DNA from 3 places in the Streptosporangium sp. NBC_01755 genome. Region 2 is predicted to be linked to each of the others. Evidence: riboswitches for the same ligand, from Rfam matches in the RefSeq annotation. Region 2 holds a riboswitch; each other region holds the start of a gene.

Evidence for each region. Region 2 has a riboswitch for cobalamin ahead of metE (5-methyltetrahydropteroyltriglutamate--homocysteine S-methyltransferase). Riboswitches for the same ligand answer to the same signal wherever they lie in the genome.
Region 1: another riboswitch for cobalamin. It lies ahead of OG884_RS30355 (CbtB domain-containing protein); the one in region 2 lies ahead of metE (5-methyltetrahydropteroyltriglutamate--homocysteine S-methyltransferase).
Region 3: another riboswitch for cobalamin. It lies ahead of OG884_RS01595 (ribonucleoside-diphosphate reductase subunit alpha); the one in region 2 lies ahead of metE (5-methyltetrahydropteroyltriglutamate--homocysteine S-methyltransferase).

What each region holds. Positions count from the first base shown of each region.
Region 1 covers NZ_CP109131.1:6,393,241-6,403,603, reverse strand. The annotation lists gene cobN (cobaltochelatase subunit CobN) at 1-2,738, shown strand, start outside; gene OG884_RS30375 (cobyrinate a,c-diamide synthase) at 2,893-4,221, opposite strand; gene cobO (cob(I)yrinic acid a,c-diamide adenosyltransferase) at 4,215-4,817, opposite strand; gene OG884_RS30365 (magnesium chelatase subunit D family protein) at 4,819-6,954, opposite strand; gene OG884_RS30360 (CbtA family protein) at 7,004-7,729, opposite strand; gene OG884_RS30355 (CbtB domain-containing protein) at 7,740-7,928, opposite strand; adenosylcobalamin (AdoCbl) riboswitch at 7,932-8,078, opposite strand; gene cobF (precorrin-6A synthase (deacetylating)) at 8,329-9,093, opposite strand; gene OG884_RS30345 (ATP-binding protein) at 9,278-9,808, opposite strand; gene OG884_RS30340 (helix-turn-helix domain-containing protein) at 10,138-10,363, shown strand, end outside.
Region 2 covers NZ_CP109131.1:579,918-590,280, forward strand. The annotation lists gene metE (5-methyltetrahydropteroyltriglutamate--homocysteine S-methyltransferase) at 32-2,359, opposite strand; cobalamin riboswitch at 2,498-2,756, opposite strand; gene OG884_RS02425 (nitroreductase family deazaflavin-dependent oxidoreductase) at 2,838-3,185, shown strand; gene OG884_RS02430 (EamA family transporter) at 3,358-4,284, opposite strand; gene OG884_RS02435 (MarR family winged helix-turn-helix transcriptional regulator) at 4,324-4,839, shown strand; gene lysA (diaminopimelate decarboxylase) at 5,142-6,500, opposite strand; gene OG884_RS02445 (ABC transporter substrate-binding protein) at 6,570-7,454, shown strand; gene OG884_RS02450 (amino acid ABC transporter permease) at 7,445-8,365, shown strand; gene OG884_RS02455 (amino acid ABC transporter ATP-binding protein) at 8,365-9,129, shown strand; gene OG884_RS02460 (N-acyl-D-amino-acid deacylase family protein) at 9,126-10,363, shown strand, end outside.
Region 3 covers NZ_CP109131.1:387,742-398,104, reverse strand. The annotation lists tRNA gene OG884_RS01635 (tRNA-Val) at 224-298, opposite strand; tRNA gene OG884_RS01630 (tRNA-Gly) at 313-384, opposite strand; tRNA gene OG884_RS01625 (tRNA-Cys) at 458-528, opposite strand; tRNA gene OG884_RS01620 (tRNA-Gly) at 554-625, opposite strand; gene OG884_RS01615 (N-acetylmuramoyl-L-alanine amidase) at 718-2,970, opposite strand; gene OG884_RS01610 (hypothetical protein) at 3,124-3,399, shown strand; gene glmS (glutamine--fructose-6-phosphate transaminase (isomerizing)) at 3,411-5,231, shown strand; gene OG884_RS01600 (tripartite tricarboxylate transporter substrate-binding protein) at 5,365-6,396, shown strand; cobalamin riboswitch at 6,401-6,602, shown strand; gene OG884_RS01595 (ribonucleoside-diphosphate reductase subunit alpha) at 6,719-8,998, shown strand; gene OG884_RS01590 (ribonucleotide-diphosphate reductase subunit beta) at 9,076-10,071, shown strand; gene OG884_RS01585 (mechanosensitive ion channel family protein) at 10,117-10,363, shown strand, end outside.

The DNA of each region.
Region 1 (10,363 bases), 2.3 Mb from region 2:
CCGGCATCGCCGTACGGCACGGCCTGCTCCGGCATGTCCGAGCGCCGGAACGACGGATCGCGGTGATGCTGTCGGCGTACCCGACCAAGCACGCCAGGATCGGCAACGCGGTCGGCCTGGACACCCCGGCCAGTGTGGTCAGGCTGCTCACGGCCATGGCGGAGGCCGGGTACGACCTCGGGGACGGTTTCCCCGGCGTGGCGGAGCAGGACGGCGACGCGCTGATCCACGCACTGATCGCGGCGGGTGGCCAGGACCAGAACTGGCTCACCGAGGAGCAACTGGCCGCGAACCCGGTGCGGATCCCGGCCGCGCGCTACCGGGCGTGGTTCGAGACGCTGCCCGAGGACCTGCGCCGCGACATCGAGGCGCACTGGGGGCCGCCGCCGGGCGAGTTGTTCGTCGACCGGAGCCGCGATCCCGATGGCGAGATCGTGCTGGCCGCGCTGCGCGCGGGCAACCTCGTGGTGATGGTCCAGCCGCCGCGAGGCTTCGGGGAGAACCCGGTCGCCATCTACCACGACCCCGACCTGCCGCCGAGCCACCACTACCTGGCCGCCTACCGGTGGCTGGCCGACGACTTCGGCGCGCACGCGATCGTGCACGTCGGCAAGCACGGCAACCTGGAGTGGCTGCCCGGCAAGTCGACGGGGATGTCGGCCTCCTGCGGCCCCGACGCGGCGCTCGGCGATCTGCCGCTGGTCTACCCGTTCCTGGTGAACGACCCCGGTGAGGGCACGCAGGCCAAGCGGCGGGCGCACGCCGTACTGGTCGATCATCTGGTGCCGCCGATGGCCCGCGCGGAGACCTACGGCGACATCGCCCGGCTGGAGCAGCTGCTGGACGAGCACGCCTCGATCGCGGCCATGGACCCGGCCAAGCTGCCGGCCATCCGGGCGCAGATCTGGACGCTGATCCAGGCCGCCAGGCTCGACCACGACCTGGGCGTCGACGACCGGCCGCAGGACAGCGGGTTCGACGACTTCCTGCTGCACGTCGACGGGTGGCTCTGCGAGGTCAAGGACGTCCAGATCCGCGACGGCCTGCACGTGCTCGGCAGCGCCCCCGAGGGGAAGGCCCGCGTCGACCTCGTGCTGGCCATGCTCCGCGCCCGCCAGATCTGGGCCGGTCAGGAGGCACTCCCCGGCCTTCGTGAGGCCCTCGGCCTGGCCGAGGACGGCGGCGCCGCGAGGGTGAGCGTGGACGAGGCCGAGTCGCTGGCCCGCGCCCTCGTCGAGGGCATGGAGGAGCGCGGCTGGGACCCGTTCGCCGTCTCCCCCGTCACCGCGTCCGTCCTCGCCGGCAGGAGTGACCACGACTCCGGAGTCCTGGCCGCCAATGACCGCGCCCCCGGAGTCCTGGCCGCCAATGACCGCGCCCCCGGAGTCCTGGCCGCCGTGGAGAAGGTGCTCGGGTTCGCAGCCGAGGAGATCGTGCCCCGGCTCGCCAGGACCACGGACGAGATCGGCGCGGTGCTGCACGCGCTCGACGGCGGTTACGTCCCCGCCGGGCCGAGCGGGTCGCCGCTGCGCGGGCTGATCAACGTGCTGCCGACCGGGCGGAACTTCTACTCCGTCGATCCCCGGGCGGTGCCCAGCAGGCTGGCGTGGGAGACCGGGCAGGCCATGGCCGACTCCCTGCTGGAGCGGTACCGCTCCGACACCGGTGAGTGGCCGCGCAGCGTCGGGCTGTCGGTCTGGGGCACCAGCGCCATGCGCACGGCGGGCGACGACGTGGCGGAGGTGCTCGCGCTGCTCGGCGTGCGGCCGGTGTGGGACGAGGCGTCCCGCCGGGTCAGCGGCCTCGAACCGGTCCCGCTCACCGAGCTCGGCCGGCCCCGCGTCGACGTGACCGTACGGATCAGCGGGTTCTTCAGGGACGCCTTCCCGCACGTCGTCACCATGCTGGACGACGCCGTACGGCTGGTCGCGGGCCTTGCGGAGGCCGCCGAGGAGAACTACGTGCGGGCGCACGCCGAAGCCGACCTGGCCGCGCACGGCGACGAGCGGCGGGCCACCCTGCGGATCTTCGGCTCCCGTCCTGGCGCCTACGGCGCGGGCCTGCTGCCGCTGATGGAGAGCGGAAACTGGCGCGACGACGCCGACCTGGCCGAGGTGTACGCGGTCTGGGGCGGCTTCGCCTACGGCCGCGACCTCGACGGGACACCGGCGCGGCAGGACATGGAGAGCGCCTACCGGCGGATCGCGGTGGCCGCGAAGAACGTCGACACACGCGAGCACGACATCGCCGACTCCGACGACTACTTCCAGTACCACGGCGGGATGATCGCCACCGTGCGGGCGCTCACCGGCCGGGCACCCGCCGCGTACGTGGGCGACAGCACCCGCCCGGACGCGGTGCGGACCAGGACCCTGCACGAGGAGACCGCGCGGATCTTCCGGGCCAGGGTGGTCAATCCCAACTGGCTGGCGGCGATGCGCAGGCACGGCTACAAGGGCGCGTTCGAGCTGGCCGCCACCGTGGACTACCTGTTCGGCTACGACGCCACAACGGGCGTGATGGCCGACTGGATGTACGACAGGCTGGCCGCCGCCTACGTCCTGGACCCGGAGAACCGGGCGTTCATGGCCGCGTCGAACCCGTGGGCGCTGCACGGCATCGCCGAACGGCTGCTTGAGGCGGCCGACAGGAAGATGTGGAAGCACCCCGACCCCGAGATCATGACGGCCCTACGGGAGGCGTACCTCACCGTCGAGGGCGACCTGGAGGACCGCTGACCCGCTTTCCACGCCGCCCCCGAGGGCAGGACGGCTCAGCCGACGGCCGCCGGACTCGGGGCTGCCGGACCGGCGCGGACGTACGCCTCCGCCCGACTCGGGGCTGCCGGACCGGCGCGAACATACGCCTCCGCCCAGCCCGCGAGGAGCGGGTTCAACCGATGGCCGCGACCAGGCGTTCAGCCAGCTCAGGGCTGCCGGCCCAGTGCAGGTGCAGGTAGGACGCGGCCAGAAGGGGCTCGGCGAAGCCGTCGGCCGCGCCCTTCCAGCGGAACAGCGGTGGCGTCGCGTGTCCGGGATCGGTGGCCGTGCGGTGGAACTCGTGGCCCCGGTAACGCTCGCCCTCTCGGGTGAGCACGGACTTGGCGGTCGCCACGGCGTCGCGGTAGCCCAGCGTGAGCCGGCCGGTCATCGTCGCGGTGATGTCGAGCCTTCCGCACATGGGATGGCCGTCGAGCTCGCGCGCCAGGTAGAGCAGCCCGGCGCACTCGGCGACGATCGGGCCGTCGAAGGCCGCCACCCGGTGGCGGAGCGGCTCGTTGGCGGACAGCTCCGCCGCGTACATCTCGGGAAAGCCACCGCCGATGACGACGGCACCGGCGTTCTCCGGTAGGCGCTCGTCCCTGAGCGGGTCAAAGGTCACCACCTCGGCCCCCGCCGCCGCGAGCAGCTCGACCTGCTCGGCGTACCCGAAGGTGAACGCCGCCCCGCCCGCCACGGCCACGACCGGCCGCCTGCCGTAGGGGGGCGCGGCCCCGGCGAAGGCCGGGGTCCAGGGATCCGCGGGCAGCGGCGGCGCCGAGCGCGCCAGGGCCACCAGTTCTTCGAGGTCGCAGGAGTCGGCGACCAGAGCGCCCATCCGCTCCACCGCCGCCACCGCGTCCCCGCTGCGCTCGGCCACCGGGATCAGCCCGAGATGGCGTGAAGGGGTGGCCACGCCGTCCACGCGCGGGATCACGCCCAGTACGGAGATGCCGCTCTCGTCCAGCGCGGCGCGGCAGATCTCCTCGTGCCGCCGCGAGCCGACCCGGTTGAGGATCACCCCGGCCAGCCGTACCCGGGTGTCGAAGGAGGCGAAGCCCTGCACGAGCGCGGCCACGGACCTGCCCTGCCGCGCGGCGTCCACCACGAGGACCACCGGCGCACCGATCAGCCGGGCCACGTGCGCGGTGGAGGCGAAGTCCTCGCTCCCGGCGCCGTCGTACAGGCCCATCACCCCCTCGACCACGGCGATGTCGGCGTCCCGCGCGCCGTGCAGGAAGAGCGGCGCGACCCGGTCCTCACCGGTCAGCCAGGGGTCGAGGTTGCGGCCGGGGCGCCCGGTGGCGAGCGCGTGGTAGCCGGGGTCGATGTAGTCGGGTCCCACCTTGTGCGGTGAGACACGCAGGCCCCGCGTGCGCAGTGCCGCCATCAGGCCGGTCGCGACGGTGGTCTTCCCGCTGCCCGAGGACGGCGCGGCGATCACCAGTCGCGGCACTACCATTCGATGCCCTTCTGGCCTTTCTGCCCGGCGTCCATCGGGTGCCTGACCTTCCCCATCTCGGTCACCAGGTCGGCGACCTCGACCAGTCTCGGGTCGGCGTCCCTGCCGGTGATCACAACGTGCTGGTTGCCCGGCCGCGCGACCAGGGTGGCGACCACGTCGTCCACGTCCAGCCAGCCCCATTTCAGCGGGTAGGTGAACTCGTCGAGTACGTAGAAGCGGTAGGTCTCCGCGGCCAGGTCGCGCCTGATCTGCTCCCAGCCCTCGCGGGCGTCGGCGGCGTGGTCCTCCTCGCTGCCCGGCCGCTGGATCCACGACCAGCCCTCGCCCATCTTGTGCCAGGTCACGGTGCCGCCCTCGGCGGACTCGCCGAGCACCACGAGCGCCCGCTCCTCACCGATGCGCCACTTGGCCGACTTGACGAACTGGAACACCCCGACCGGCCAGCCCTGGTTCCAGGCGCGCAGCGCCATCCCGAAGGCCGCGGTGGACTTCCCCTTACCGGGCCCGGTGTGCACGATCAGCAGCGGCCGGTTGCGGCGCTGACGCGTGGTGAGCCCGTCCTCGGGCACCGTCTCCGGCTTGCCCTGCGGCATCTCAGCCCGCCTTCCTGTAGTCGGTCCGGTGGTCACGGACGAGCCCGCCGAGCCCGCCGCCCGCCGCCAGCGCGTCGAGCCTCACGGCGGGCGCGCCCAGCCTGGCCGCGAGGTCGAGGGCCAGGCCGAGCCGTACCGGACCGCTCTCGCAGTCGACCACGACACCCGCCGTACCGGCGAGCAGCGCGGCGGTGGCCGCCAGGTCGGACCCCGAGGTGGCCCGGCCGTCGGTGACCACCACGAGCAGCGGCCTCCTGGTGGGGTCGCGTAGCCGCTCCACCCTGAGCACCTCGGCGGCCCGGCGCAGCCCGGCGGCCAGCGGGGTACGGCCGCCGGTCGGCAGCTCCCGCAGCCGCGCCGCGCCGACCTCGACCGAGGAGGTCGGGGGCAGCACCAGATCCGCCGTGGATCCCCTGAAGGTGATCAGCCCGATCTTGTCCCGCCGCTGGTAGGCGTCGAGCAGCAGGCTGAGCACGGCCGCCTTGACCTCGCGCATGCGCTGCCTGGCCGCCATGGAACCGCTCGCGTCCACCACGAAGAGCACCAGGTTGCCCTCCTTGCCCTCGCGGACGGCCTCGCGCAGGTCGGTGTCACGGACCAGCAGGCCGGGGCCGGTGCGTCCGCGCTCACGCTGGTACGGCGCGGCGGCGCGGAGCGTCGCCGACAGGTGCGGCCGCTGGAGCCGCCCGGCGGGAACCCGCGATCCGGTGGTCCGCCCGTTGGAAGTGCGGGCCCGCGACCGCCGTCCGGAGGCGCCGTCACCCAGGCCCGGCACCTGGAAGGGGCGCACCCGGTACGGTTCGGCGGCGGCGATCACCCGCTCGGCGGAGGGACGGTCCGGCGAGGCGCCGATCCCGTCGGAGGCATCCGGGACATCGGAGGCACCGGTCCCGGAATCACCGTCGCGCGAACCGCCGTTGTGCGAACCACCGCCGTCCACGCCATCGCCGTCCGCGCCCCCGTGCGGGCCACCCGCACCGGAACCATCACGCGCGGGACTTTCCGCGGAGCCGGTCTCGGGACCGTCCCCTGAGTTCACCGGACCGTCCGAACCACCCGAACCGCCCGAATCGCCCGGACCGCCGGAACCGCTCGGCCCTCCGTCCGGGTCGTCCGGGTCGTCGCCGCCGTGTTCCGCCAGGAGGTCGTCGAGGCGGGACTCGTCAAGGCCCGGCGCGTCGAACGGGTCGCGGCGGCGGCGGTGCGGCAGCGAGAGGCGAGCCGCCTCGCGTACGTCCTCGGCCGTGACCTCGGCGCCGCCGCGCCAGGCGGCGTGCGCGATGGCGGCATTGGCCGTGACCAGATCGGCCCTGAGCCCGTCCACCTCGAAGGCCGCGCACACCGCCGCGATCTGGCGCAGCCGGGCGTCGGGCAGCACGACCTTCGGGACCCGCTCCCTGGCCTCGGCGATCCGCCGTGCCAGGTCCGCCTCCTGTCCCGCCCACCCGGCGGCGAACCCGGCGGGATCGGCGTCGAAGGCCAGGCGGCGCCGTACGACCTCGGCCCGCTCGTCCGGATTCCTGGACGCCCGCACCTCGACGGTCAGCCCGAACCGGTCCAGAAGCTGTGGCCGCAGCTCGCCCTCCTCGGGGTTCATCGTGCCGACCAGCAGGAACCGCGCCGCGTGCCGTACCGAGACCGACTCGCGCTCGACGAAGCAGGTGCCGAGCGCGGCGGCGTCGAGCAGCAGGTCCACGAGATGGTCGTGCAGCAGGTTGACCTCGTCGACGTAGAGGACACCCCGATGCGCGGCGGCGAGCAGGCCGGGTTCGAACGCTCTGACCCCCTCGGTGAGCGCGCGCTCGATGTCGAGCGCGCCGACCAGCCGGTCCTCCGACGCGCCGACGGGCAACTCCACCAGCGCGGCCGGACGCTCCTGCCCACTCTCGCCCGCGCCGTGCGGGCCGTCGGGGCAGGCCGGATCCGGCTCGGCCGGGTCGCAGGAGAAGCGGCAGCCGGCGATCACCTTGACCGCGGGGAGCTGTGCGGCGAGCGCGCGGACGATCGTGGACTTGGCGGTCCCCTTCTCCCCTCGGACCAGCACACCACCCACCCGTGGGGAGACCGCGTTGAGTGTCAGCGCGAGCTTGAGGTCGTCGAGACCGACGACGGCACTGAACGGATAGGCACCGATCACGAGGTTTCTTTCTGCGAGATCCTGTTGACGTACCCGACCCGCCGAACGTTCAGTTCGGGGCCACCGCGAGCGCGTCGCGGCGGACGGCGCGCTGGACGGCGACGCCGTACAGGACGCCGATGGCCGACCAGAGCACGAGTTGCGTGCCGAGGGAGGACACCCGGAAGTCCCACAGCAACTGGGCGGGGAAGCCGTCGGGCACCTCGTTGATCGTCGGCAGCACGAACAGGGTGACGATGACGGGGACCAGGAAGCCGGCCGCGCCGGCGAGCCAGGGCCGGGCCGGCAGCCTGCGGGCGCAGGCCACACCCAGCGCCACGGACAGCAGGCCGATGGCGACCAGGACCAGGTACAGCGTGGTCCGGCTGCCGATGGTGTCCGGATCACCGATGGCGGGCGGGTTGGCCGGGTACTTGACGAACGGCACCAGCACGATCGCGACGAACGCGGTGGCGGCCATCGTCGCGGCCAGCACCACGTCGGAACGGGGTCCGATCCGGCCGCGCAGCCCGGCGAAGACGAGGGAGAAGATGCCTCCCACGGACATGCCGTACAGGGCCAGGGCGAGGAAGAGCCCGGCCTGCTGGCCGGACCGGCTGACCAGCGCCTCCTCCCCGTGGGAGTGCCCGGCCGCGGTCTGGGCGTGCGCGGCGGCCTCTTCGAGCGCGATGGCCTGGTCGATGTTCGGCTCGCCGAGCAGGTAGGCGAACACGGCGGCGATCAGCCCGGCGACCAGCCCGACGAGCAGGCCGCGGAGCAGCAGGGTACGTATCACGACGCGCGGCCTAGTGGCAGGGAACGCCGAGCAGGTGGCGCCCGTCGTGCATGAGTTCGTGCAGATAGTCGCCCGCCTGCGACACCGCCCCCTGGTCGAAGGTGACCAGGTAGGCCACCAGCAGGAGCAGCGGAACCGCCACGAGCCAGCGAGCCAGGTGGGAGAGGGGAACGGGCTGTGAAACGGACAGCTCACGCATGAGTAGCCTCCTTGGGGATGACGCGTCCCGACAGATGAGGACGCGGCGGCCAAGTAACCTGGCTCCCGGAACTCGCGTTCCGGATACAGTGGCGCGACCGCACCGGCTTCTCACCGGACTTCCCTCGGACCACCGCGAAATCGTCCGAAATGTAACTCTTTTTGTAGTGGATAGTCAACATAAGGTGATTCATTGCGGCATGCCGGATCCGGTTCCGTCTGCCGATCCGGCCGTCACGACCCGCTCACCGGCCCGGGATGGACGAGGTTTCTGGAGGTGAGCCTCTTCTTCGCGAGCCATACGACCGTGACGGCGACGGCGGACCGAGAAAGCCGGTGCGATCGGCCTCCGGACACCGGCCGGACGCGCGGCGGCCTCCGGAGGCCGCCGCGGCAGGTGCTCAGCGGGACACCCTGCGGAGCAGGTAGGTGTCCATGATCCAGCCCTTGCGCGCCCGCGCCTCGGCACGCAGCTCGCGGATGCGGTCGGCGACCTCGGACACCGGTCCGGCGACCAGGATCTCGTCCGGGGTGCCGATGTAGGCGCCCCAGTAGATGTCGAAGTCGTCGCCCAGATCGGCGCCCAGATCGGCGAAGGCACAGTGGGCGTCCAGCATGACGACGACGTCGTCGGCCGAGGGCCCCTCCTCGGCGAGACGCCGGCCGGTGGTGATGTGCACCGGCCGGGCGACCCGGGTCAGGCTGACGCGATGCCGGGCGGTGAGTGCGGACACGCTGCTGACACCGGGAATCACCTCGTGCTCGAACCGGACCGAGCCCCGCTGGTGGATCTCCTCGACGATGGCCAGGGTGCTGTCGTACAGGCCAGGATCCCCCCACACCAGGAAGGCACCCGTCTGCCCCTCGTCGAGCTCGTCACGGATGAACCGCTCGCAGATGTCGGCGCGGCGCGAGCGCCAGTCCTCGACCGCGGGGGCGTAGGCGGGGGTGGTCCGGTCACGCTCGGGGTCACCGGCCTCGACGATCCGGTACGGCGGGCGGGCGTGCGCGTCGACGAGGTCGTGCCGCAACTGGACGAGGTCATGCTTGGCCTCACCCTTGTCCAGGACGAAGAACACGTCGGTACGGGCGATGGCCTTGACCGCCTGGAGGGTGAGATGGTCGGGATCACCGGCGCCGATGCCGATGATGAGGATTCGCTTCACTTGCCAGAGTCTGCCCGTACCGCTTCGAGACTCGCCACAGGGGGCCGCCCCGGCGGATGTCCACCCCATCCACCCGCACGGCCGCCGCGTCCATGTGCTGTCCCGCAACGGCGCCTCAGCCACCGGAGAGCTGCGGATGAACACCTTCGACGCCGGTCACGCCTCCGGGAACAACCCCGCATGATCAGCCGTCGCCGCCCAGGCCGGGCGAGGGCGTGGCGAGCTGGAACCAGACGCTCGTGCTTCCGGGGGATCGGTGGAAGCCCCAGCGTGCCGCCAGTGTGTCGACCAGGGCGAGCCCTCTGCCACTCGGGGCCTCCTCCTCCGCCTGCCTCGGGTAGGGGATCCTGGACGAACCGCAGTCCCGGACCGCGACCAGCACGCCGCCGGTCGCGAACGCCAGCGAGACGAGGAACTCCCGCTGGACGGCATGCCGGATCACGTTCCCGGCAAGCTCGCTGGTGAGCAGGACGGCGTCGTCCCTACGGGGGTGCTCTTCCCCCAGCAGGTCGGCGACGAAGGTGCGTGCGGGTCTGACCTGCGAGGCCGTGGCCGCGAACCGGCGGGAAAAGCTCGGGGAGGCGGACAGCACGTCCAGCGCGAACAGCTGCCAGTCCAAACCCGAGAACCTCCGATCAGCGCCGTTGAACCGTCTACCCCGGAACAATCCGGAGATCCCGCCGACGATCAGAGCACGCGAACGCTTCACGATCATCCCTGTCCCTTCCCTCGTCCACGGTGCCGATCGGCCCGGGAACGTTCCACAGCCGCCTGACACGACTCGACTCCATGGCGGTACGCCACCGCCCGGCAGATCCTCACGGTCGTCACCTCCCGCGACGAGAGCGGCGTCCCCGACACTTCAGGCACCGAGCCTGCTCGACCTTGATTACGAAACGCTTTTGGTCGATCTCCCTTGGTGACCGACTGCTGAGGTCTACAGTGAGCTTTGCGGTTCCGGTGCGCAAGCTGGTTGAGCGAAATAGTTACGCCAAGTTCCAATTTCGGCTCACCTTGATCAGGCTCATCACTGCGGGAGGGAAAATGAACACAGACATACCGTCACTTCGGCAGCGCTGGCTCGGCGCGAAGCTGGCAGAACTTCGAGCGGCGGCGGGAATCCCCTCACTTGCCATAGCAGCAGACAAATGCAAACGCTCCACGGCCTCACTCAGCCGCATCGAAAACGGCATCGTCGGTATCCCACCCCGCGACGTGCCTCCGATCCTGGACGCCTACGGAGTCACCGACCTAAACGTCCGCGACAAGC
Region 2 (10,363 bases):
CCGGCGCGATGCCGCGCCGGGACCGGACGGGTCAGGCCGATGGCTGGTCGGCCACCTCTTTACGGATCTCACGGGCCGCGGCGACCAGGTTGTCGAGGGAGTCGCGCACCTCCGACCAGCCGCGGGTCTTCAGGCCGCAGTCGGGGTTGACCCACAGCCGCCCGGCCGGGATACCATCGAGCCCCTTACGCAACAGGGACGCGACCTCCCCGACGCCGGGGACGCGCGGGGAGTGGATGTCGTAGACCCCTGGTCCTACCTCGCGCGGGTAGCCCGCCTCGGCGAGTTCGCGCGCCACCTGCATGTGCGAACGGGCGGCCTCCAGACTGATCACATCCGCGTCCAGGTCGTCGATCGCGGCCAGGATCTCCCCGAACTCGGCGTAGCACATGTGGGTGTGGATCTGGGTGTCGGCCCGCACCCCGCCGGTGGTGAGCCGGAAGGCCTCGCCTGCCCAGGCCAGGTAGCCGGGCCTGTCGGCGGCACGCAGTGGCAGGGTCTCACGCAGGGCGGGCTCGTCGACCTGGATGACGGCGGTGCCGGCGGCCTCCAGGTCGGCGACCTCATCACGCAGGGCCAGCGCCACCTGGCGGGCGGTTTCGGCCAGGGGCTGGTCGTCACGGACGAAGGACCAGGCCAGCATGGTGACCGGCCCGGTGAGCATGCCCTTGACGGGACGCGCCGTCTGGGATTGGGCGTAGCGGGTCCAGCGCAGCGTCATGGGCTCGGTGCGGGAGACGTCTCCGGCGAGGATCGGCGGCCGCACGTAGCGGGTGCCGTAGGACTGCACCCAGCCGTGCTGCGTGGCCAGATATCCGTTGAGCTGCTCGGCGAAGTACTGGACCATGTCGTTGCGTTCGGGCTCGCCGTGTACCAGGACGTCGATGCCCGCCGCCTCCTGAAAGACCAGAACCGAGCGGATCTCGGAGGCGATCCGCTCGTCGTAGGCGGCGGCGTCGATGCGTCCGGCGCGTAGGTCGGCGCGGGCCGCCCGCAACTCGGTGGTCTGCGGGAAGGAGCCGATGGTGGTCGTCGGCAGCAACGGCAGGCCAAGGCGGGCACGCTGCGCGACGGCCCGCTCGGGATAGGGCTGGGAGCGGCGTGCGTCGGCCGGGGTGACCGCCGCGCTACGGGCCCGTACGGCGGAGTCGTGGGTGAGCGCCGAGGCCGCCCGCGAGGCGAGATCGGCCCGGTTGGCGGCCAGTTGCCCGGCGATGGCGCCGGTGCCCTCGCTCAGTGCCCTGGCCAGGGTGACGATCTCGGCCGTCTTCTGCCGGGCGAAGGCAAGCCAGCGGCCGACCTGCGGATCCACCCCGTGCTCGAGCGCGACATCCAGCGGGACGTGCAGCAGCGAGCAGGAGGCCGCCACGTCCACCCGGTCGGTCAGGCCGAGCAGGGTGGCCAGGGTGGACAGTGACCTTTCCAGGTCGTTGATCCACACGTTGCGGCCGTCCACGACGCCCGCGATCAGACGCTTGCCGACAACCCCGCCCACCCTGGCCAGGTCGTTCAGGTTCGCCGCGGCCGGGCCGGTGAAGTCCAGGCCCAGTCCCTCGATCGGCGCCTCGGCCAGAACCGGCAGCGCCTCTCCCAGCCGGTCGAAGTAACTGGCGACCAGGATCTTCGGCCGGTAGGTCAGGGAGCCGAGCTCCCGGTAGGCGCGGGCCGCGGCGTCCAGCACGGCCTGGTCGCGGTCCTGTACCAGGGCGGGCTCGTCCAGCTGCACCCACTCGGCGCCCGCCGCGCGCAGGGCGGTGAGCACCTGCACGTAGACCGGCAGCAGCCGGTCCAGCAGGGTGGTCGGGTCGAAGCCGGGGTCCATGCCGGGCGCGGGCTTGGCCAGCAGCAGGTACGTCACCGGGCCGACCAGCACCGGACGCGGGCTGTGCCCCTGTGCGAGAGCCTCACGCAGCTCGCCGACCTGCTTGGCCGGATCGGCGGTGAAGACGGTGTCCGCCCCCAGTTCCGGCACCAGGTAGTGGTAATTGGTGTCGAACCACTTGGTCATCTCCAGCGGAGCGACGGCCTGGGTGCCGCGCGCCATGGCGAAGTAGCCGTCCAGGGCGTCTGCTTCGACGGCGGCCCGGTGACGTTCAGGGATGGCGCCGACCATGACGGTGGTGTCCAGCACGTGGTCGTACAGTGAGAAGTCGCCGGTGGGGACCTCCCGCACGCCGGCACCGGCCAGGTGCCGCCAGTTGTCGCGGCGCAGCCGGGCCGCGGTGTCATGCAGCTCATCGGCGGTGACGCGGCCCGCCCAGTAGCCCTCGATCGCCTTCTTCAGCTCGCGGTCCGGCCCCTGGCGTGGATAGCCGTGGACGGTGGCGAGTGATGCGGGGGTGGCGGAAGTCTCAGCCACGAAACTCTCCTTCGCGAGTCATGGAGAACCCCGGTGCTCTCATGGGCGCGAAGGAACGGCTGACCGGCGAGCACCCTGATCTGGTGCCCGCTCGCAGCGCCGACCCGCCCTCGAGGTCACCGAAGTCACCGCGTGCGTGGTCGCACGCGGGCAGTGGCAGGTCTTCGGACTCGCGGGCACGCCCGGGATTTCGCCCGGGCATCTACTGGCCGTCGCTTCCCCGGTCCGGTACTCGGACCCAGTGCGTTTGACGGCGGTCGTTCCCACTCACCGCTGCGGGGCAGTCCCGGAATTGGCGAGCTCGCGAGCCAAACAGGCGAGCGCCGGCCGCACCGGGTTCCCTCTTACGACGCGCCTGCCTGGAGGGCAGGGCGAACCGACTGCGGGTCCAGCCTAGACGCATTCGGTTCCCCCAGGTGACAGGGGAGCGATCGGCCCCGCCAAGACCCCGATGCCGATGCCGAAGTGGTGGGGGCACGTGAACAAGCGGGTGTTCAACCCTCGCGCGATCGCGAGCGGGACATGGCCGGTGCTGACTCACGTCGGTCGCACCTCTGGCACGACGTACCGCACGCCGCTCGATACGCACCCCGTCGACGGCGGCTACCTGTTCGTTCTGGTGTATGGATCGCGCTCGGACTGGGTGCAGAACATCTTGGCGGCCGACGGGGCGCGGCTCCGGGTCGACGGGAGGGAGGTGGAACTCGCCGCCCCACGCCTCGTCGGGAAAGACGAGGCGTTCCAGGCTCTCTCCGATGAGGTGCCACGCCCACCGAGGCTGCTCCGCATCACCGAGTTCCTCCGCATGGACCTGGCCGCAGGCTGACGATATTCCAGGTGCCATCGGCCTGGCTCGATATCGGAGTGCGGGGGCCGATCCTGATCGCCTAGCGTGACCGGGATGAGAGACCGACCGGGTGCCGTCGGATCCGCGCTCAGGAGGGCGCCGACCGAGCGCCGTCGGAGTCGGAGTCGAAGTCCGTGGCCACACGGCACTGTCAGCGGCTGATTCGTTCTCGACGCCGGGCAGGCCCTGCCGGCCTTGCCCGGCGTCGTTGCCGCCTGATCGCGACGAGGCGGGCCGCGACGGGCTGCCCGAGGAGGATGCCGAGGAGTGCCAGCATCAGCCCGCAGAACTGTTGCGCGGTGAGCGCCTCTCCGGCGATCGTCGTACCGATCAGCACCCCGGTCACCGGGCTCAGCAACCCGACGAGTCCCACCGTTCCCGCCGACAGGTGCCGTAGTCCGGCGAACCAGGCGGCGAAGGCGAGAGCCGTCGCGACGACGCTGACATAACCGAACCCGAGGATCGCAGGTCCGTCCAGGCTCGGCGGCGGGCCCTCCACCGCGACGGCGAAGGGCAGCAGGACGACTCCCCCGGCGATGAGCTGCCACGAGGTCGACGACAGCACGTCGACATCCTCGTTCCATCTCTTGGCCAGCACGTAGCCGACCGACGACATCACCATGGCCGCGACGGACGCGAGCACGCCGAGGGCGTCGACGGCGGCCGCGCCGGTGAACAGCATGAGGCACACCCCCGCGATGCCGACGCCGGCTCCGGCCAGGTGCAGGATCCGCGGGCGCTCCGAGAGCAGCGACCAGGCCAGGAGCATCATCACGACGGGCGACGTCGCCATGATCGTCGAGGCGATGCTCGTCGGAAGCAGCTGAGCCGCCAGGTAGATCAACGCGAAGAACGCGCTCATGTTGAGAGTTCCGAGGACCAGGGATTTCCACCACCACGCCCCGTAAGGAAGCCTTCTGCTGATGAGGAGGAGCAGGAGTCCCGCGGGCAGCGCCCTGATGGCCGCCCCGTACAGGGGGTAGCCGGGCGGGAGGAACTGGTGGGTGACGAAGTAGGTCGTCCCCCAGGTGATCGGCGCCATCGCCGTGACCAACGCCCAGCGAAAATTAGCTTCCATAGAAGGCAATATAGCTTCTCTGGAAGCTATATTGCAGGCATGAGCGAACACCTGGATCATGTAGCCCGCATCCAGCAGGAATGGGCTCGCGAGCGGCCGGACCTGGATGTGAGCCCGCAGGGTGTGATCGGGCGCCTGCACCGCCTCGCCGGGCACCTCACCGAACAACTCTGTGTCGTCTACCGGCGGTACGGGCTCGGGGAGGGAGAGTTCGACGTCCTCGCCACCCTGCGACGCGGCGGCGCGCCGTTCGAGCGCGCCCCCGGAGAGCTCGCCGCCTTCACCATGGTCACCACCGGTGCGATGACCAAACGCATCGACCGGCTCGAACGTGACGGGCTGGTCACCCGTCGCCCGAGCGAGAGCGACGGCCGCGGACGGGTGGTCGCGCTCACCGCCGCGGGCAAGGAGCTGATCGACCGGGCGTTCGCCGAGCACATGCGCAACGAACGCCGCCTCCTCGACGAGCTGACCCCCGAAGAGTCCGCACACCTCGAATCGCTCCTCACCACCTGGCTGACCCGCTTCGAAACCCCTCTCCAGACAGAGACCTGAGCCCGGCGCCCAGACGGCGTCCCAGCTCGGGCGGGCTCAGGCCCTCCACCCGCACGCCGCTGAAATCCGCCGTCCCACACGATGGTCGATGTCCGTCCCCCCGACCGGGAGGTCGCCGGCCGGGACACTCCAGGATCGTGTGGTGGCCGTGGCCACCACACGATCCTGACGCCCGTCCTCTGGTCGCGCCGGCTAGGGTGAGCGCACGGCCCAGCCGCGATTCGCTCCCAGCCGTCGGGTGGGTTCCCTGGGTGTGGACGTCGGCGCCGCGTCGGGCCGGGAACGGTCCCAGCCCGGCACGTTCAACGCAGGTAGAGGCGGAGCAGGTCCTCCTCGGTCTCCCGGCGCACGATCACCCTGGCGGCCCCGTCGCGGACGGCGATCACCGGGGGCCGCGTCACATGGTTGTAGTTGCTCGCCATCGACCGCTGGTAGGCCCCCGAGGCGGGGATCGCCAGCAGGTCGCCGGGCCGTACGTCGGCGGGCAGCGGCAGGTCTCGGACGAGCACGTCGCCGCTCTCGCAGTGCTTGCCGACCACGGTGACCTTACGCAGCGGGGCGTCCGAGGAGCGGGAGGCCAGGAGCGCGGTGTAGGCGGCGCCGTACATGGCGGGGCGCGGGTTGTCGCTCATCCCGCCGTCCACGCTGACGTAGGTGTTGACGCCGGGGATCTCCTTGACCGTGCCCACCTCGTAGAGGGCGACGGCGGTGGGTCCGGCGATCGAGCGGCCCGGCTCGACGGCGAGCCGCACCCGGGCGGGTACGGCCGCACGCAGCGCCGCGACCACCTCAGCCGGGCGTGGCGGGACCGGGTCGCCGGGCCGGTAGACGATTCCCAGGCCGCCGCCGAGGTCAAGCTTGGGGATCGTCACGCCGTGCTCAAGCTCGCAGGCCAGCAGGAAGTCGGCCATCCGGCGGGCGGCCAGGGTGAAGCCGCCCAGGTCGGTGATCTGCGAGCCGATGTGGGAGTGCAGCCCGGTCAGCTCCAGCGAGGTGGTGGCCAGGACCCGGCGGACCGCCTCGGCCGCCAGTCCGGCGCTGAGCGAGAACCCGAACTTCGAGTCGTCACCCCCGGTGGCGATGAACTCGTGGGTGTGCGCCTCCACTCCGGGGGTGACCCGGATCATCATGCGCTGCCGTACCCCCGCCTCGTCCGCGAGGGCGGCCAGGCGCTCGATCTCGGTGAAGGAGTCCACGACCACGCAGCCGACGCCCCAGGTGACGGCGCGGCGCAGCTCGGCGACCGACTTGTTGTTGCCGTGGAAGACCACCCGCGCGGGGTCCATGCCCCCGGCCAGGGCCACGGCCAGCTCGCCCCCGGTGCACACGTCGAGGCAGAGTCCGGCCGTGTCCAGCCAGCGCACCACCTCGGGACAGAGGAAGGCCTTGCCTCCGTAGTGCACCTCCCCGTCGGGGAGCGCCTCCCGCCACTCCGCGCAGCGGCCCTGGAACTCCTCCTCGTCGAGGACGTAGGCGGGCGTGCCGAACTCGGCGGCGAGCTCCCGCACGCCGATCCCGCCGATGCGGAGTTCCCCGCCGGTCCATGCCGCAGTGCGCGGCCAGCCGTTCTCCATCACCAAGGTCATGAGGTCGAAGGTAGGGACTGATGGCTTTTGTCCGGTCTTAGCAGCGAAGTTTTCGATGCTAAGGCTCGCAAGCATTCACGTGTGTTGGGGCTGTTACCTCCCGTCGACACCATAAACTCAACTATTCGCAAACTAGGAGGTTTCGTGACAAAGCGCCTGTATTCGGTCATTGCTGTCGCGCTGGCGGTATCGGCATTCGCCGGAGGCTGCGGGCGCTCGTCGTCGGGAACCGACGCCGGCGCGGGCGCCGGCGCGGCGGCCGGCAAGACCGCCAAGGACCTGGTGCCCGAGGCCGTCCGCAAGACGGGCGAGCTCCGGATGGCGACCTCGGAGGGCTACCCGCCGATGGAGATGTACAAGCCGGGCACCCAGGATCTCACCGGCGTCGACCCGGACCTCGCCGCCGCGATCGCGACCAAGCTCGGTCTGAAGGCCAAGGTGACCAACGCCGCCTTCGACGGCCTGATCCCGGGCCTGCAGGCAGGCCGCTGGGACGTGGTGATGTCCTCGATGAGCGACACCGAGGAGCGCCGCGCGGCCGTCGACTTCGTCGACTACTTCAACGCCGGCGGGGCCATCATGGTCAAGAAGGGCAACCCCGAGGGCATCAAGACCCTTGAGGACCTGTGCGGTCGTACCGTCGTGCTGGCCAAGGGCAGCTCGAACCTCGCGATCGGGCAGCGGCAGGACGAGAAGTGCGCCAAGAAGATGCAGATCATGCAGAGTGAGGACGCACCGACCGGCCTGCTGAGCATCGACTCCGGCCGCGCGGTCGCCACCATCGTCGACTCGCCCGTCGCGGCGATGTACGCCAAGGAGACCGGCAAGTACGACGTGCTGCCCGAGCAGTACGACGCCGGCCCCTGGGGCATCGCGATCGACCGGCGCAACACCGCGCTGCGCGACGCCGTGGCCAAGGCCATGCAGGAACTGACCGCCGACGGCGGTTACCAGGCGGTCCTGGAGAAGTACGGCGTCGCGAGCAACGCCGTGCCCGAGGTGACGGTCAACACCAAGCCGTGGAAGTGACCGGAACCGCCGCGGACACCGAGAATCCGCACCTGCCGATCGACGCGCTCCGCCCGCCGCGGCCCGGCCGGTGGATCATGGCGACGGTCGCCGGATTCATCCTGGTCTGGCTGGCCTACACGATCATCGTCAACGAGAACCTACACTGGGACGTCATCGCCGCGTACCTGATGGACGGCAGGATCCTCGGCGGCCTGTGGGTCACGATCCAGCTCACCGTGCTGTCGATGGTGATCGGCCTGGCGCTGGGCATCCTCGCCGCGGTGATGCAGCTGTCCGGCAGCCCCGTGCTGCGGGGCGCCTCCGCGCTCTACACCTGGTTCTTCCGCGGCACCCCGCTGCTGGTCCAGCTCATCTTCTGGTTCAACATCGGGCTGGTCTTCCCCTCCTTCGGCATCGGCGTGCCGTTCGACGGCCCCAAGCTGATCGAGTGGCAGGCCAACGAGCTGATCACGCCCTTCACCGCGGCCCTGCTCGGTCTGGCGATCAACGAGGGCGCCTACATGGCCGAGATCGTCCGGGCGGGCATCCGCTCGGTGGACCCCGGCCAGCGCGAGGCGGCCGAGGCGCTCGGCATGTCGCACCGGCAGGTGCTTCGCCGGGTGGTGCTCCCCCAGGCGATGCGGGTGATCATCCCTCCCACCGGCAACCAGTTCATCTCGATGCTCAAGACCACCTCGATGGTCTCGGTCATCGCCGGGGCCGAGCTGCTGACCGTCTCCCAGCGCATCTACCTCGGCAACTTCGAGGTGATCGCGCTGCTCATCGTGGCCTCCATCTGGTACATCGTGCTCACCACCATCGCCAGCGTCGGCCAGCACTTCATCGAGAAGCGGTTCGAGCGCGGCCACCACGCGCTGCAGGTCAGAGTCCGCCGCAACCTGCGGCCGTTCAGCAGGGGGAACGTTTGATGACCGAACCCATGGTGAGCATCCGCTCGGTGCGCAAGTGCTTCGGCTCCGTCGAGGTGCTCAAAGGCATCAGCCTGGACGTGCCCGTAGGCGGCGTGGTCTGTGTCGTCGGCCCGTCCGGGTCCGGCAAGTCAACACTGCTGCGCTGCGTCAACCGGCTGGAGACCATCGACTCCGGCCGCATCCGGGTGGACGGCGACCTGATCGGCTACGCCGAACAGGGCGACCGGCTCCATCACCTGAGCCCCGCCCGGCTCTGCCGCCAGCGGCAGGACATCGGCATGGTGTTCCAGCGCTTCCACCTCTTCCCGCACCGCACGGCGCTGGAGAACGTCATGGAGGGCCCGGTGGTCGTCAAGGGCATCTCCAAGAGGGACGCCAGGAGGAGGGCGCTGGAACTGCTGGAACGGGTGGACCTGGCAGACCGTGCGGACCACTACCCCGCCCAGCTCTCCGGCGGCCAGCAGCAGCGCGTGGCGATCGCCCGCAGCCTGGCGATGGACCCCAAGCTCATGCTCTTCGACGAGCCGACCAGCGCGCTCGACCCCGAGCTGGTCCAGGAGGTGCTCGCGGTCATGCGGGATCTGGCCGCCAGCGGGATGACGATGATGGTCGTGACCCACGAGATGAGCTTCGCCCGCGAGGTCGGCGACAGCCTGGTCTTCATCGACGGCGGGGTGATCGTCGAGCAGGGCGACCCCCGCGACGTGCTCGCCAACCCGCGCCACGAACGCTTCCGTACCTTCCTCGGGCAGGTCCTGTGACCCGCTTCGACCTGCTGCTCCGAGGCGGCCTGGTGGTCGACGGCACGGCGGCGCCCGATGCCGCCCACCTCGCCGACGTCGGCGTCCTCGCCGGTCGCCTCACGTTGCTGCCCCCGGGAAGCCCGGCCGGCTCCCGCCACACCGAGGACGTGACCGGCCTCGTCGTCGCCCCCGGCTTCATCGACGTGCACACCCACTCCGACGGCGTCACCCTGATCGACGGGGAACTGGGCGGCGACATGGTCCAGGCCGCCGTCCTGCAGGGTGTCACCACGGAGATCTGCGGCAACTGCGGCTCCAGCCTCTTTCCCGCCCTGCCGGAACGGCTGGCCGCGATGCGCGCGGAGAGCCGGGTCTACTTCGGCGGCGACGTCGGGATGTACGAGGGCTTCGCCGAGTTCGCCGCCGCGCACGCGGCCGTGCCCCGCGCCAACCACCTCGCCTCCCTCGTCGGGCACGGCACGCTCCGCGCCGGAGTGATCGGCCCCGTCGATCGGGCCGCCGCCCCCGGCGAGCTGGAGACCATGTGCGCACTGCTCGACCGGGCGCTCTCGGCGGGCGCGGCCGGGCTCTCCAGCGGGCTCATCTACACCCCCGGCACCTACGCGAGTACCGACGAGGTCGTCGCGCTGGCCGCCGTCGCGGCCGGGCACGGCAAGCCGTACGTCACCCACCTGCGCGATGAGATGTCGCGCGTGGAGGAGGCTCTGGAGGAAGCCGTCGAGATCGCGCGCAGGAGCGGCGCCCCGCTGCACGTCTCCCACCACAAGACGGCGGGCAAGTACGCCTGGGGACTCACCGAGCGCACCCTGCCCAGAATCGCCGGGCTGCGGGCCGAGGGCATGGACGTGACCTGCGACGTCTACCCCTACACCGCGGGAAGCACGGCGCTGGGCGCGATGCTCCCGCCCTGGGCCTCGGACGGTGGGGTGTCCGCGCTGATGGCGCGGCTGGCCGACCCCGGCCAGCGCGATCGGATGCGCCGGGCCATCGCCGAGGGCTTCCCCGGCTGGGAGAACACCGTCGGCAACGGCGGCTGGGACCGCATCTCGATCGCCTGCGCGCCACGCCACCCCGAGACGGAGGGGCACACGATCGCCGAGCTGGCCGCCGCCCGCGGCCAGGACCCCCTCGACGTGGCCGCCGCCCTGCTCGTCGCCGAGCAGGGCGAGGTCACGATCATCAGCCACTCCATGATCGAGGACGATGTACGGCGGGTGCTGACCGCGCCGTA
Region 3 (10,363 bases), 190 kb from region 2:
TTTGCCACGTTTCAAGAGCATAGCGATTAACCGTGTTTCAGGTCATGCGTCCTCCCATGGTGCCTCTTTGTCGGCCGGTGACGCGTGCCAAAAAGATGATCGTGATGATTGTTCCGGATCCGAGATCGCGTCAGGCGAGGGCGGCCTCCGTTCGGAGTCGCTCCGTGCGTGCGTCACGGTGCCGGGAAACAGAAAATCCCAGGCGGATGGCCTGGGATCTGTCTGGTGGACGATACAGGGATTGAACCTGTGACCTCTTCCGTGTCAGGGAAGCGCTCTCCCGCTGAGCTAATCGTCCTCGGGTGTCATCAGAGCGGAAGACGGGATTCGAACCCGCGACCCTCACCTTGGCAAGGTGATGCTCTACCACTGAGCCACTTCCGCGTATTCGCTTCGGGTTTCCCCTCGGCGTTCGCCCTACCTTACCGGATCCTGGGGGTCCGCAGGTCGTGCGCTGAGGTGGAGACGGGATTTGAACCCGTGTAGACGGCTTTGCAGGCCGTTGCCTCGCCTCTCGGCCACTCCACCAGTCAGATCCCGGAGGATCTGCCGGAGCGGAAGACGGGATTCGAACCCGCGACCCTCACCTTGGCAAGGTGATGCTCTACCACTGAGCCACTTCCGCGTGTTCACCGGAGACGACTCCGGCGGCGCACGTGAAAACTCTAGCGCCTCCGCAGGGCGGATGTGCGCAGGGAGCGGGTCTGACGAAGATCTTCACTTCCTGAGCGGTTGAACGTCGGAGGCCCGGACGAACATGATCCGGTGCCCGAACTGGATCTGCCGGTAGCGGATCTCGCCCCTGACCACGCGGTGCTCGGACGGGTCGAAGGCGGCCGCTCGCAGATAGGAGGCCGTGGTCATCGGGCCGGAGCTGTAGACCTGCCCCGCGGGTATCGAGTACTGCAACGGGGTCAGGGCCTGTACGGGGACGCCCCCGGGGTAGGCATGCGCCTTCGGGTAGGCCCTGCCGTACACCTTCACCGGGGAGCGGCCCGGCCTGGGCGTCACCAGCGGGCCGGAGGCGGGCAGGGAGGTGGGGGCTCCGGCGGGATCGCTGAACCACGCCTTCTGGCCGAGGTACCAGATCGCGGTCCAGCCGTCCCTGCGCTCGGCGAGTGCGTACCGCTGGCCGGTGGAGGCGCGGGCGGCGTGGTCGTAGACGCTGTACGTGGAGTCGCCGGTGGGGTGCTTGCCGATATCCCTGACCAGGGGCGCGGTGAGGGAGGGACGGGTGTGCAGCCAGACCGAGGCGGCGCCCAGGCTGCGGCACCCCCCACTGCAGCCGGTGAAGTTCGGGCTGTTCGTGCCGTAGTCGGGCTTGATTAGCACCGAGCGCGCGGTGTCGCCGCCCGAGGCGCGCAGCGGGCTGCCGAGCAGTTCGAAGTAGTGGCTCCAGTCCCAGTAGGGGCCGGGGTCGTCGTGCATGCCGCCCACGGTCTCCGGGGTGGTGCCCGGCACGTTGTCGTGTCCCAGGATGTGCGCCCGGTCGAGAGGGATGTCGTACTTGGCCGCGAGGTGGCGTACCAGTCTGGCCGAGGCCAGGTACATCGCCTCGGTGAACCAGGCTCCGCCTTTGGCCAGGTAGCCCTCGTGCTCCAGGCCGACGGAGCGGGAGTTGACGTACCAGTTTCCGGCGTGCCAGCCGATGTCCCTGGCCCGTAGGTGCTGGGCGATATGGCCGTCGCTGGAGCGGATGGTGAAGTGCCAGCTCAGGTAGTCGGGGTTCTTGACCAGGCGGGTCATCGCGTCGTAGCTCGTCTCGCCGTCGTGGATCACGATGTAGTCGATCTTCCGGGGGCCGTCGGAGCGATCGTGGTTGCCGTACCCGCCGCTCTTGAGCCGCCTGTAGACGGCGGGGAGCCACTCGCAGGAGACGTTCCTCGGGCAGTCGGGCCCCACGGCGGGTTCCACGGCGGGTCCTATGGCGGGTTCCACGGCGGGCCTCACATCGGGTGCCACGGCGGACGCCGCAGGTCTCGCCACGGGTCTCGCCATGGGCAGGGGGGAGGGGGCCGCAGGGAGCACTGCGGCGATCTTTGTTGCGGGCTCGGTCACGGGTTTCTCGGCGCGCTCCGTGCCGAGGGAGGGTGCGGCGGTGGGTGTGGGTGCGGGGCCGTGCGCACGGCGCTGTGCCTTCGGGGCGAGCGGTTCGGGGAGAGACGGTTCGGGGAGAGACGGTTCGGGGGTGAGTGGCGCCCGCGGTGTGGAAAGGTCCGGTATCGCGGGCAGCACCACCCGTTCGCCGTCGTCGGTCACGCGTGCGGCCCCGGCCTGGATCGTCGCGTAGACCTCGTCGGCGAAGGACCGCGCCGCCTCCGTTCCCGCGGCGCCCCTTTCCGGTGTGCCGGGGTAGCGGGCCACCGCCTCGTACCAGCCCGCCGGACCGGTGTCAGGGCTCCCGCCGGTGCGGCGCCGGTAGTCGGCGAGCAGCGCGGCACCGCCCATGATGTTGGCGGAGGCGTCCTCGCGCAGCCGGCCGAGGGGCAGGCCGGTCAGTTTCGAGGCCCGTCGCAGGGTGTCCTGGGGCGGGGGCGGCGCGACGGGGGGAAGGGCGATCGCGCGCGGCCGGGTCTCGTCGCCGCGCGGGTCCTCGCCGACGCCGTGGGGGCGGCCCGGCCTGGCTCGGCCGTCGACCAGGTGCATCGGACCGTAACCGGCCGAGACGCTGGGCAGCCCGCCGTGGCCCTCCCAGCGGGACTCCAGATAGGAGACCGCGAGCAGCACGCTCTCCGGCACCCCGTACGCCCGCGCCGCCTCGGCGAAGGCGGCCTGCCTGCCGGACCGCGCCCTCGTTCCGGTCGGTGACGGCGTGTCGGTGACGGCATCGGGGGACGTCGCGGTCGTGAAGGGGGCGGGGTGCTTCCAGGGCCATGCCACCCGGTCCTCCGGACGTGTCGCCTGTGCTGGGACGGCTGAGACCAGTACGGTGAGAGCGGCGACGACGGTGATCCCCGGCAGGCGGCGCATGAAGGTTCCTCCCCCTCTGATGGCTACTTAGAGTTATCAGAGATTGCCGACTGTCGCGTGCTGTGGCGGGGTTACCGCATTGTGGAGATTCTCTGCCCGGAATCGGGCAGAAAACTTGGTGTCCGCTCTCCCGGGTGCGTATGGTCCTGCTCTGTGTCCACGACGCGGCATCCGTATGAGGATCTGATCACCCACCTGACCCGGACGAGCGCGCTCGGTCCGGGCGAGGCGGCGCGAGTCGTCGCCGAGGTGCTGGCCTACTTCTCCGAGCCCGTCGAGGAATTCGTACGGCGGCGTCACGCGGAACTCAGGGCGAGGGGGCTGGTCAACGATGAGATCTTCCCCCGGGTGGCCGTCGAGCTGGCGGTACGTCGTGTCGCGGCACCCGAACTCTCCCAGCGCCAGCTGCGCCGGATCGTCTATGGATAAGGAACGGTTACATGTGTGGAATCGTGGCCTATGTAGGGCCCAAGGACGCGGCCCCCATCCTGCTGGAGGGCCTGCAGCGCCTTGAGTACCGGGGTTACGACTCGGCCGGGGTGGTGGTCTCCAACAAGGGTCTGAAGATGCGCAAGGTCAAGGGCCGGGTGGCCGACCTGGCGGCGGTCGTGCCCGCGCGGTTCAAGGGCGGGCTGGGCATCGGCCACACCCGCTGGGCCACCCACGGCGTGCCCAGTGACGTCAACGCCCACCCTCATCTGTCCAGCGACGAGCGCATCGCCGTCGTGCACAACGGCATCATCGAGAACGCCGACGAGCTGCGCGCCAAGCTGGAGGCCGACGGCGCGGTCTTCCTGTCGGAGACCGACACCGAGGTGCTCTCGCACCTGATCGCCCGTACGGTCAAGGATTCCGACTCCCTGGAGGATGCCGTCAGGGCCGCGCTCAAGCGTGTCGTCGGCACATACGGCATCGCGGTGATCGACTCCGAGCGCCCCGGCGAGGTGGTGGTGGCCCGCAACGGCAGCCCCATCGTGCTGGGCATCGGTGAGAAGGAGATGTTCGCCGCGTCCGACGTCTCCGCGCTGGTCCGCTACACCCGCCAGGTGGTCCACCTGGAGGACGGCGAGATCGCCGTGCTCAAGGCCGACGGGTTCAACACCTTCGCCAGCGACGCGCGGGAGACGGCCAAGGAGACGCTGACCGTTGACTGGGAGGCCGGGCACTACGACACCGGCGGGTACGAGCACTATCTGCTCAAGGAGATCTCCGAGCAACCCGACACCGTGGCCAGGACGCTGCGCGGGCGCCTGGACGACCGCTTCCACGTCGCCCACCTGGGCGGCCTCAACATGGACGCGCGGGAGACCCGCTCGTTCCGCCGGGTGAAGATCATCGGCTGTGGTTCCGCGTACTACGCGGGCCAGATCGGCGCGCAGCTCATCGAGGAGCTGGCGCGCATCCCGGCCGATGCGGAGCCGGCCAGCGAGTTCCGTTACCGCAGCCCGGTGGTGGAGGCGGACACCCTGTACGTGGCGATCAGCCAGTCGGGGGAGACCTATGACACCCTCGCCGCCGTCCAGGAGCTCAAGCGCAAGGGCGGCCGGGTGCTCGGCATCGTCAACACCGTGGGCAGTGCGATCGCCCGCGAGTGCGACGGCGGCGTCTACCTGCACGCGGGTCCCGAGGTCTCGGTGGCGAGCACGAAGGCGTTCACCTCGACCGCCGTGGCCTTCGCGCTGCTCGCGCTGCACCTCGGCCGGGTGCGTGACCTGTCTCCCGCCGACGGCCGCCGGATCTGCGAGGGGCTGCGGAGGCTGCCGGACCAGATCAAGGAGATCCTGGCGCTGGAGCCGCAGCTCAAGGAGCTGGCGCAGGAGTACGCCGAGGCGCCGAGCATGATGTTCGTGGGCCGGGTCCGGGGGTATCCGGTGGCCCGCGAGGGCGCGCAGAAGCTCAAGGAGATCTCCTACGTGCATGCCGAGGCGTACCCGGCCAGCGAGCTCAAGCACGGGCCGCTGGCGCTGATCGGCCCGGACATGCCGACCGTGGCGATCGTCCCCGACGACGAGCTGCTGGACAAGAACCTGACCACTCTGGGTGAGATCCGTGCCCGGGGTGGCCGGGTGCTCATGGTCGGTCACCGTACGGTCGACTCCAAGCTGGCCAACGACTGCGTCGTGGTACCCAAGAACGAGACCGAGCTGGACCCGATTCTGCTGTCGATCCCGCTTCAGCTCTTCGCCTACCACGCCGCCGTGGCGCTGGAGCGGGACGTCGACAAGCCTCGCAACCTGGCCAAGAGCGTCACGGTGGAGTGAGACGGCTACCGGTGCGACCGCCGACGATGGTCGCCCCGTCAAGGGATGGGCTGCGGTCACCTCCCCGACCTGTAGCGGAAAGTGATTGAGGGGTAACCTATGGTATAGGAGGTTCTTGGGGGAAGGGGCGCTTATGCGCCGTAGGAGGTTTTTCGCGCTGGTGGCGGGAGCCATGGTCGTCGCGAGCTGCGGCAGAGTCGGCGACTCCGCCGACTCCGCCGACTCCGCCGTGGGCCGCCTGATCATCCTCGAGCCCACCGCCGACGGCCACGGCTGGGGCGGGATGGCGGGCAGGCTCGCCTCCGTCCTGGTCCTGGCGGGGCTGGCGCGCTCCGCCATGGTCGTCGAGCGGCCGGGAGCGCTGGGTTCCGTCCCCCGTGACGCGTTCGGCGCCGTCCGCGGCTCGTTCGTGCGCGAGGGCAGGCTGCTCGTCACCGCGATGCCGATGGTGACGGCCGCGGAGATCGCCAACACCGCCGCCGTGGTGGACGCCACCACCCCCCTCGCCCGCCTGGTCGGGGACTGGACGGTCCTGGTCGTCCCCGCCGACTCCCGCCTGCACACCTTCGAGGACTTCGCCGCGGAGCTGCGCCGCGACCCGGCGGCGCTGACGGTCGGCGGACGGCTGGAGGGCGGCTCCGACCACGTGCTCTACGGCATGATCGGCAAGTGCCTCGGGGTGGACGCCCGGTTGCTGGAGTACGCCGGCTTCCTTGCCGCCGAGGATGCCGCCGAGGCGCTTCAGATCGGACGGGTGGCGGCCCTGCTGGGGTCGGCCCGCGCCCTGCGACCCGAGATCGCAGCCGGCCGCCTGCGTCCCCTGGTGGTCTCCTCGGGCGGCCGGCTCGACGGGATCGACGCGCCGACGCTCCTGGAGGTCGACGTCCGGCTGGAGTACAGCGACTGGTGCGGTCTGCTGGGGCCCAAGGGCATGAGCCCGGCGGACCGGGACGCCGCGATCGCCCTGTGTGACAGGATCGACGCCGCGCCGCGCTGGCGCGCCCTGTGCGCGGCCAATGAGTGGAGCCGGGTCTACCTCAGCGGCGACGACTTCCGTCAGTGGCTCCTCACCGAGACGGCCCGCACCCGCGGGGTACTCCACGAGCTCGGGTTGCTGAAGTCCTCCGACACAACTTGTTGGGGTAGTTGCGTCAGACGCCCCTAGATGTAGGATCCTGCTCGTTGCTGGTTCGCCCCGGAAGGGGCGAGGCAAGAGGGAACCCGGTGAGATTCCGGGACTGCCCCGCAGCGGTGAACGGGAACGAAAGCCGTCATGTGAGCACTGGGTGAACCATGCCCGGGAAGCGACGGCCGGTAGGCACGCGCAGGGCGCCCGTGAGTCCGAAGACCTGCCGGTGACGTGATTGTCCAGGGCCTCGTGGGAGGGCCCGCGGAACGAGGCGGTCCGGCGTGCCCGGGATCGCTCGCGGACGCGTGCCCATCCGGCGGAGCCGTACGGGGAAGTCCGAGCGAGCGAGGGGCACCAGGTGACAGAGACCTTGGCAGGGACCGCGGTGGAGAACGCGGCAGGGGTCGTGGCGGAGAACGCCGGGGACGACCGGGGCAGCGGGAACGCGACGGTCGATCGCAGGCAGGCCATCGACGAGGCCGCCGCCAGGGTGATCACCGACCCGGAGAACTCCAGGGTCGCCGCCGCGCTGCTGGCCGAGCTGATCGCCGACGAGGCAGCCGAGCACGGCGTCCGCGACTTCTCCGAGTCCGTCGCCGCGACGCACCGGGCGGGGCTGATCGCCGACGGGCTCGCGGAGTTCGTGGCCGCACACGCCGAAGTCCTGGACGCGCTCATCGAGCCGGACGCCGACACCAGGTTCGAGTACTTCGGGCTGCGTACCGTCTACGATCGCTACCTGCTGCGTCACCCGAGCACCCGCAAGGTCCTGGAGCGCCCGCAGCACTTCTTCCTCCGGGTGGCCTGCGGCCTGTCCGAGACCGTCGAGGAGGCAGCCGAGCTGTACGCGCTCATGGCCACCATGTCCTACCTGCCCAGCTCGCCCACGCTGTTCAACTCCGGCTCGCGCAGGCCCCAGCTCTCCTCGTGCTTCCTGCTCGACTCGCCCCGCGACGAGCTGGAGGCCATCTACGAGCGCTACGGGCAGGTCGCGCGGCTGTCGAAGTACGCGGGGGGCATCGGGATCGCCTGGAGCCGGATCCGCTCGCGGGGCTCGCTGATCCGCGGCACCAACGGTCACTCCAACGGCATCGTGCCCTGGCTGCGCACCCTGGACGCGAGCGTCGCCGCGGTCAACCAGGGCGGCCGCCGCAAGGGCGCGGCCTGCGTCTACCTGGAGCCCTGGCACGCCGACATCGAGGAGTTCCTCGAACTGCGCGACAACACCGGCGAGGAGGCCCGCCGCACGCACAACCTGAACCTGGCCAACTGGATCCCCGACGAGTTCATGCGCCGGGTCGAGGCCGACGGCGTGTGGTCGCTGTTCGACCCCAAGGAGGTCCCGCACCTCACCGACCTGTACGGTGCCGCGTTCGACGACGCCTACCGGACCGCGGAAGCCGAGGGCCGGTTCGCCGCGCAGCTGCCCGCCCGCACCCTGTACGGCCGGATGATGCGCACGCTCGCCCAGACCGGCAACGGCTGGATGACCTTCAAGGACGCGGCCAACCGGACCTCCAACCAGACGGCCAGGCCGGAGAACGTCATCCACCTGTCGAACCTCTGTACCGAGATCCTTGAGGTCACCGGCGACGCCGAGACCGCGGTCTGCAACCTCGGCTCGATCAACCTGGCCGCCCACCTGTCTCCGGCCCCCGGAGACGGGGTCGACTGGGTACGGCTGCGCGCGACGGTCCGCACCGCCGTGCGGTTCCTCGACCGCACCATCGACCTGGGCTTCTACCCGACCCCCGAGGCCAGGAGCGCCAACCAGAGGTGGCGCCCGATCGGGCTCGGCGTGATGGGCCTGGCCGACGTGCTGTTCACGCTGCGGCTGCCGTTCGACTCGCCGCGGGCACTGGAGCTGTCCACCCGGATCTCCGAGGAGATCGCGCTGGCCGCCTACCGGACCTCCTCGGACCTGGCCGTGGAGCGTGGCCGCCACCCCTCCTACCAGGAGACCAGGGCCGCCACCGGGGTGCTCCACCCCGACCACTACCGGGCCGCGACGTCCGAGGAGTGGACGGAGATCAGGGAGCGGATCGCCAGGACGGGGCTGCGCAACTCGCTGATGATCGCGATCGCGCCCACGGCCACGATCGCCTCCATCGCCGGTTGCTACGAGTGCATCGAGCCACAGGTCTCCAACATCTTCAAGCGCGAGACCCTCTCGGGGGAGTTCCTCCAGGTCAACCGTTATCTCGTCGCCGACCTGCGGGCCCGCGGCCTGTGGACCTCGCGGATCCGCGACGTGATCAAGCGTGCCGACGGCTCCGTCCAGGACATTCCCGAGATCCCCGCAGACCTGAAGCTGCTCTACCGGACGGCCTGGGAGCTGCCGCAGAAGGCGCTGATCGACCTGGCCGCCGCGCGCACCCCGTACATCGACCAGTCGCAGTCGCTGAACCTGTTCATGGCCACCCCGACCATCGGCAAGCTCTCCTCGATGTACGCCTACGCCTGGAAGTCGGGCCTCAAGACCACCTACTACCTGCGCTCGCGTCCGGCCACCCGGATCGCGCAGGCCACCGTGGCGGCATCGGTGGCCGGGGAGGTCCCCGTCCCCGCCCCTGTCCTCGACCCCGAGGCCGTCGCCTGCTCCCTGGAGAACCCCGAGTACTGCGACGCCTGCCAGTAGACCGGCCGGCGACCATCCGCGGGCGGGCACCGATCCGGTGCCCGCCCCCTCAGTCACCCCGAAAGGGCGTTTTCCCGATGTTGCTCGACCCCGGCATGGATCTCACCCTGCGGCCGATGCGCTACCCCGAGTTCTACGAGCGCTACCGGGCCGCGATCCGCAACACCTGGACCGTCGAGGAGGTGGACCTCGCCTCCGACCTGGCGGACCTGGCGAGGATGACACCCGAGGAGCGTCACCTGATCAACCGCCTGGTGGCGTTCTTCGCCACCGGTGACTCGATCGTGGCCAACAACCTCGTCCTCAACCTCTACCAGCACCTCAACGCCCCCGAGGCGCGTCTCTATCTCAGCAGGCAGCTGTTCGAGGAGGCGGTGCACGTCCAGTTCTATCTGACGCTGCTGGACACCTACCTGCCCGACCTTGACGAGCGGGTCAAGGCGTTCGCCGCGGTCGAGCACATCCCCTCGATCCGCGACAAGGCGGAGTTCTGCTTCCGCTGGATCGACTCGCTCGGCGGCCTGACCCGGCTGGAGACGAGGGAGGACCGGCGGGCGTTCCTGCTCAACCTGATCTGCTTCGCGGCGTGCATCGAGGGCCTGTTCTTCTACGGGGCCTTCGCCTACGTCTACTGGTTCCGCTCCAGGGGGCTGCTCAGCGGCCTGGCCACCGGGACGAACTGGGTCTTCCGCGACGAGTCCATGCACATGGAGTTCGCCTTCGGCGTTGTGGAGACCGTACGGGCCGAGGAGCCCGAACTGTTCGACGACAAGCTCGCCGAGCAGGTCACCCGGATGATCGAGGAGGCGGTGGCGGCCGAGCTGGCCTTCGCCGCCGACCTGTGCGGCGACGGCATGCCGGGAATGGGGGTGGAGCAGATGCGACGCTACCTTGAGTACGTGGCCGACCAGCGGCTGGTCAGGCTCCAGATGCCCGTCCGGTACGGCACGGCCAACCCGTTCGCGTTCATGGAGTTGCAGGACGTGCAGGAGCTGGCCAACTTCTTCGAGCGGAGGGTTTCGGCCTACCAGATAGCCGTCGAGGGGAATGTCGCCTTCGACGAGTCCTTCTGATTAGCTAATGGCCCGGGGAAGAGAACGACGAGAGGGACGCCGTCAGTGTCCAACTGGATCATCCTGATCGTTTCCGTGGTCGCCGCCGTCGTGGCGGTGGAGGTGGTGCGCAGGGTGCTGCGCTCGCGGCTGATCGGCGAGAAGTGGGCCCTCGCCGGTCCGGTCGTGAGCCGCTGCACCTGGCCGGGGTTCGTCACGGCCGCCGTGGCGACGGCCTACACCGTCTACGAGCCCGGTATGGCGGAGGGCTCGGTCAGCCAGGTGATCGACCGAGGCCTCAGCGTGGCGATGA